2 regions of the Nostoc sp. DedQUE07 genome follow, and region 1 is predicted to be linked to the other one. Evidence: predicted binding sites of a transcription regulator. Region 1 holds the regulator's gene; the other holds the start of a gene.
What was found. Region 1 encodes NtcA, which controls nitrogen genes in cyanobacteria. Its sites were predicted from a motif close to TNTGTANNNNNNNNTACANA; they were not measured.
Positions count from the first base shown of each region.

Region 2: the regulator NtcA is predicted to act here: its motif matches at 1,362-1,381, upstream of RMZ95_RS13595 (DUF3155 domain-containing protein).

Region 1 covers NZ_JAVRCC020000004.1:168,391-171,816, reverse strand. Annotated here, with positions in the region: gene fabI (enoyl-ACP reductase FabI) at 1-417, opposite strand, end outside; gene ntcA (global nitrogen regulator NtcA) at 797-1,468, shown strand; gene RMZ95_RS04990 (DUF3084 domain-containing protein) at 1,637-3,127, shown strand; gene RMZ95_RS04985 (resolvase) at 3,251-3,426, shown strand, end outside.
Region 2 covers NZ_JAVRCC020000014.1:46,260-49,685, forward strand. Annotated here, with positions in the region: gene RMZ95_RS13590 (ATP-binding protein) at 1-1,122, opposite strand, end outside; gene RMZ95_RS13595 (DUF3155 domain-containing protein) at 1,410-1,727, shown strand; gene RMZ95_RS13600 (cofactor assembly of complex C subunit B) at 2,179-2,709, opposite strand; gene RMZ95_RS13605 (PadR family transcriptional regulator) at 2,762-3,109, opposite strand.

The sequences.
Region 1 (3,426 bases):
CTCTGTCATCAAAGGTTTCGCTGCACCACTTAATTGCACTAATGAGTAAGTACTAATTTCTAAGGCGGTGTTGAAGCCAGAACGAGAGGTTTGGCTAAAATCTCCACTTAAATCGTCTTTGCTGGCAAAAGCCAGACAATGGATGAGGATATCTAGCTTTCCCCACTGTTCGCGAATTGTCTCAAAGGTAGATTTAATTTGGTCTTCATCTTGGACATTACAGGGAAGAAATAAGCTGGGGTTAAGAGGTTCTACCAACTCCGCGACTTTTTTCTCCATCTTGCCGCGTTCATCCGGCAGGTAAGTAATACCCAGGTTTGCTCCAGCTTTGTGCAGTTGTTGGGCGATGCCCCAAGCGATCGAGCGGTTATTGGCAATACCTGTAACAAGGGCATTTTTTCCAGTCAGATTTAGCATATAAATTGTTAATGCGATCGATCATTAGGAGCATACTAGAATCTGAGGCACGTTTTGTCTTTGTTTTATACAGGCTTGACAAAAATGAATATTGCTAAGGGTGTTTGCTGTGACAAAAACCTTGATTTTTTATAAAGATATTCTCAAGATATCTTTATTTGTTCTTCAAAAAACCTTTTGAATATAGCTATTGGAAGTACTTATCAACAATTAGTAGCTGAAAGGATCAACAATTATGTATCATTATAAACAAAGAGTTATGAAGAGATTAGTTGGAGTATAGGAAAGTACAGAAAGGTTGACGGTGCTTTATTCATTTTTCGGGTGTATTCTTAGGTAATCAGTTTTTGTTTTTCCGGCATTGGGTAGGGGAAGGGAGATGATCGTGACACAAGATAAAGCCCTAGCAAATGTTTTTCGTCAGATGGCGACCGGGGCGTTTCCGCCAGTTGTGGAAACGTTTGAACGCAATAAAACGATCTTTTTTCCTGGCGATCCTGCCGAACGAGTTTATTTTCTTTTGAAAGGTGCTGTTAAACTTTCCAGGGTGTACGAGGCAGGAGAGGAAATAACGGTAGCGTTGCTGCGGGAAAATAGTGTTTTTGGTGTATTGTCATTGCTGACAGGAAATAAGTCGGATCGGTTTTACCATGCGGTTGCATTTACGCCTGCGGAATTACTGTCAGCACCAATTGAACAAGTGGAACAAGCACTCAAGGAAAATCCAGAATTATCAATGTTAATGCTGCGAGGTCTGTCTTCGCGCATTTTACAAACAGAGATGATGATTGAAACTCTTGCTCACCGAGATATGGGTTCTAGGTTGGTGAGTTTTTTGTTAATTCTTTGTCGGGATTTTGGCGTTCCTTGTGCAGATGGGATCACAATTGATTTGAAATTATCTCATCAAGCGATCGCAGAGGCAATTGGTTCAACTCGTGTTACCGTTACTAGGCTACTGGGAGATTTGCGTGAGAAAAAAATGATTTCTATCCACAAAAAGAAGATTACTGTGCATAAACCTGTTACCTTAAGTAGACAGTTCACATAAAAACAATTGGAGAAAGGGGAATCGGCGCGTGTTCTATTTTGAAAAATGACACTAATAGCTAGAGGTAAATCTAAAATTGAATAATTTCAGCTATTGCCAATTTCCACTTCTTTCCAGACAATGCTTAAAAGTAGTAGGCTGTATCAGGAAGGATTTCGGTAGCTAAAGATGACCACCGGATACATCCTCATCGCAGCAATTTTGATTCTGGGAGGCGTAATTGCCACCGTGGGCGATCGCATCGGCACACGAGTTGGCAAAGCCCGCCTCTCACTTTTTAAGCTTCGTCCAAAAAACACCGCCGTACTAGTAACAATTTTTACTGGTGGTTTGATTTCAGCATCAACGTTAGGGATTTTATTCGCTGCCGACGAAGGTTTGCGAAAAGGAGTCTTTGAGTTAGAAGATATTCAAACAGACCTCAGACAGAAGCGGGAACAGCTAAAAACCGCAGAAACGCAGAAAAGTCAGGTAGAGAGCGAGCTAAACCAAGCAAGAATTGCTCAAGCAAAAGCACAACAAGACTTGCAGGCAATTAATCAATCCTTGCAGGCGGCAAATGCCAAACAGAGGGAAACGCAAGCCCAGTTGAATCGCACTATTAGTCAACAAGCTCAAACTCAAACTCAACTCCAACGCACTCAAGGCCAGCTAGGACAAGTTGTAACTCAGTACCAAAAAGCCATAGCTGAGTTGCAAAGCGTTTCCAATCAGAGAAAACAGCTACAGGCGGCAGTTGAACTCTTGAAGACAGAACGACAACGACTGTATGCAGAAGCGAAAAAAGCCATTGACGAAGCCAAAACAGCAATTGAAAAACGCGATCGCGAACTTGCTAACCGTCAAGAAGCCATAGAAGCGCGCGATCAAAAAATTGCTCAACTGGATCAACTGATTCAAAAGCGTAACGTAGAAGTTGCAGCACGAGAGCAAGTGATTGCCAAACGGGAATCGCGCCTCAAAGAATTGGAAGCACAACAGGAGGAACTAGAACAGGAAGTTGCCAGACTGGAAAAATATTATCAGTCCTACCGCGACCTGCGTTTGGGTAAGCTGGCTTTAGTTCGCGGTCAAGTTCTGTCTGCTGCTGTAATTCGTGTTACTCAACCTGCCGCTGCTCGTCAGGCAGTGGTACAACTTTTACAAGAAGCCAATCGCAACGCCAACCTCGAATTAAGCGAACCTGGTGCAAATTCGGCAAACTTAGAGCTGTTGCGCGTGACCCAGGATCGGGTCGATCAATTAAGCAAGCAAATTGGCGATGGTAAAGAATACGTCGTGCGAATTTTTTCTGCTGGTAATTACGTCAGGGGAGAAAAGCAGATCGAATTTTTTGCGGATACAGCCCAGAATCAACTGGTTTTTTCGGGAGGCACGGTGTTAGCCACGACTACTGCTGATTCCCAAACCATGACATCTTATCAGTTACAGCAGCGGCTAGAAATACTGATTTCTGCTTCCCAATTTCGTGCCCGTAATGCCGGAATTGTCGAAAATGTGCAAGTAGAGGGGACTTTTCTGCGCTTTGTCAGCCAATTAAGACAGTATAATCAACTTTTGGAGATCAAAGCGATCGCAGCAGAGGATACTTATACAGCCGGGCCATTGAGAGTAAAATTGGTAGCAATAGTTAACGGAAAAATTATTTTTAGTACTTAAAAAATTATTTGCACACTGTTATTAGTAAGATTTAAACATATTGAACAGCAGTCAAAATAATTGCTGTAGCTGCATTTTTTATTTAGCAGATACTATGCGAACATTTTTAATTTTTAATTAATTATGAATTTCCGTGAATTTTCACCAATGCAACCAGTCATTTTGGGGTTCGATCCAGGTCGAGATAAGTGTGGTTTAGGGGTGATGGGACTGGATCGGCAACTGTATTATCATCAAGTTGTGTTAGCAAAAGAGGCGATCGCTAGCATTGAGACACTGCGCCAAAGGTTTCCGATCTC
Region 2 (3,426 bases), on a different contig from region 1:
CCCGTTATCACTAATAACTATTCCCTGAAAATTAGCTTTTTCTTGCCCCGCCTGAATCAAAATTTTGCCACCAGTGGGAGTGTATTTCAAAGCATTATCAATAATATTAGTTAACACCTCTCGTAATGCTTTGACATTGGCACGTACTAGGGATGAATTTTCTTGAATTTCAGTTATTAGTTTTAGCTTTCGCTCTTGGGCGATCGCTTTGGCTGATATTAATAATGGTTCTAATATATCTGCTAGGGAGCAGTCAACTGCTTTATCTCCCGTTCCTGGTAATAATAACGGAGGTTTAGCATCTTTTTGGATAGTTGCTTCTACAAATACTTCTTCAGGGAGATGTAGTGGTGCTAAATCTGCCTCTGTCAAATCAATTACTTGATCGAATTGTTGCAGCAATTCTTGGAGGCGATCGCTTTCTCTGACAATACTATTTGCCACATCCCGGTTAGCATCTGTTGGTCGTAGTCGTTTCAATAGGAGTTTGCCAAAAGTCCGTAACGCCGTTAATGGGTTACGAAACTGATGCAATAGATTATCCAGCAAATCTCGCTGTTTTTCTTGGAGAATTTGTTGCTCGCGCAACTGTTGCTCAAACCATGCTCGCCGCTGATCTAAAATACAAGCGATCGCTAATGTTTGGGCTATCCGTTGAATCTGACTTTGTTCGTGTTCATTCCATACCCGATCTTTCCTACCTGTCACTAATAACCCCATCATCACACCCTCATAAATCAAAGGTAAAACAATTTGGTTGCCACTAAGTAGGTATTCCTCTTTGAGATCGGGTTGAGACGTATCTGGTATCTCAGACTCCCGTGACGAAGTTGGAGATTCTGAACCTGCTGTCAATAACCTTCCCTGTTGATTGGGTAATATAAACGCCTTTCCAAGTTGAAGTTGCTTGTATGCCGTCGCTTCAATAGTTTCCTCTCCTGGCAGCAATAATGCTGTTTCCGGGTAAATCACCACAGGAATCAGTTTGGCATCGCCAGAAGGAGTATCTACCAATTCTTGTGTTAAGTACACAATACTTAAAGTTGCTCCTAGCCCTTGGGTTAGTAGCGCTATTTGCTCTCGACACAAAGCAAGAAAATCAGAACTGGCAGACATTAACATTTTTTAGCTTTTGCTCAAGATTATAGATTTTGAGGCATGATGTAAGAGAGGATACTTAATTTTTACCTCACTCATTTCATCAAGCTTAACTAAAATCTTCAAAAGAGATGGTTTGTACTAAGGAATTATATTCTTAGGTGATTTTATTTTCTTGATGTTTCAAAGATATTAACTTTCTTATATTAAAAGGTTAAAAACTATTGATATTCTGAACTAGAACCTATATAATGACGACGGATTTTGTAGCTATCACTACAATCTATAGCTTGAAAGAGGAGGACAGTATATTGGCAAGGAGACGCAAAAGGAAGAGTCGTCGTCGTCAGGAAGGACGGCGTATTTTGGAACACGTGCCTCAATATAGCATCGAAAGTGGCGAAGAAAAGCCAGTAACAGCAGCGAGAAGATTCATTCAAGCTGAAGGGATTTTGCCACCAGCGTTGCTACTTGTAAAGCGAAATGAACACACTACAGATCGTTATTTCTGGGCAGAAAAGGGACTGTTTGGTGCTCAATACGTAGAGGAAAACCATTTCTTGTTTCCTAGTTTGAGGGTGTTGGAACCTTCACCAGGTCAAGAACCTCTTGCTTTAGCTAGTCGTTGAACCATAGATGGTCATCTTGGGCATTGAATGTGGCTCCTGACTATTATTAACTGGCAAAATTGCTAAGTTTATGCAAAATTTAATTTTTTTTTAGTTTGTAGCTGATTTGCCAGGAAATCTAGTCCAGGTAGTTGGAAAGTGAAGCTGTTTCAAACCATGCTAGATTGCATGGATTGATACTAATTTGATGATGCAAAAGGGAGTGGGTATAGAGCCAAGCGCGTCTAAAAAGAAGAGTGAAGTTGCGCTCTTATGCCGTAGATGGTTAAAGCTTGCTCTGTCAATGAATTTAAGTTAATGAATTTAAATTTTTTCCCCACGACTTTGGTCGTGGGGAAAACTGACAAAGCAGCAGTCTTGATTTTCTCCTGACTACTTTCCATTGCCTGCATAGTAGGTTAGGTCAGAAGTCTGCATATCATAGTTAAGAGATGGTCGCAACAATCAACAATTATTTCCCAGGCTTGAGCTGTAGAGTCCTCTGCAACTCGCTGAGTTCATCTCGATGGGCAACTACAGCAATCTTACTTGAGGAGGTTTGTTCGCTCTGAGTTGTTTCTACTTTGAGCGATACCTTCTCAAGTCTTCCAGATTTTTTCCAATAAAATAGACCACTTAAAGGCGACAGCAGTACCATCGCCAGAACAAGGGTACTCAGGCTAGGAAAAAGCAGGGATGTCACCAGAGATAGACAAACAATGCCAGTCGCTGCTAGGAAAGTTAGAAATATGGCTAAGAACCAGCTGGGACGAACATTACCTTCAAAAATTACCTGATTTTGTTCTCGGTCTACCGTTGCCACTCGGTAAGACCGCGATCGAAAATACTCTTTTAATTGAGACATTAAAACAGCTTCATCTTGCTCAGATACTAGGTGGGCTATTTCTGTGCGGTCTTTAGTCGAGGCACGAATAAAGAAAAACAGCCCAACCGATAACAACAAGGTTAGCAGGAAGGTAGATGGCAGAATAGCAGTATCCATAACTAATTGTTAGTGTTTGACTGGAGGAGACTTATTCATTATCAATGATTCGTTACTTTTTCCTCCCGTTGATGTAGTCAAGCCATTGAAAAGCTAAATCCTGAGCTTGAACTTGCCATTCAGGAGAAACTTGGTACATCCGCCTGGGGCGCCCCCGTCCTTCGAGTTTCTTCCAATATCCAGTGATTGCCTTTTGGTCTTCTAGAAATTTGATTGCACTATAAAGTACGGTATCTGAAAGCCGATAGACGGGATACTCAGTTTCTAATTGCTCAATCAACTCGGTTCCGTAGGATTCACCTTGTAATAAAACAGACAGTATGTAACAAACTGCTAGTTCTTGACAAAGGTAAGTTGGCGGAGGATTCTCAAAAAATTGATATATATCCTCAAGTTTCATGGTTAGTGAATGGCTAAAAAAAATGCCTTAGGGTAAAGTCTACAATCCTTGTAGCTAGTATACAGTGCTACTACTACGCGAGTAATACATATAAAGCTACTTAGACTAGATATCTATTGCGTAAACATCAAACAATTACCCACGCCTGTGAAGTTGTGGGGCGAGTTTGCGAGTTTTAGGGGCACAAAACAATGTACCCCCACTCAAGCTCGATACGGTGTGGTGAGGAGCGAACAGACAGTGAGAGACTCAGTATCTTGGTGTTAACTGATGCCGAGCTGCTTAAGCAATAAAATGCCATCGAAGAAATTTTACAG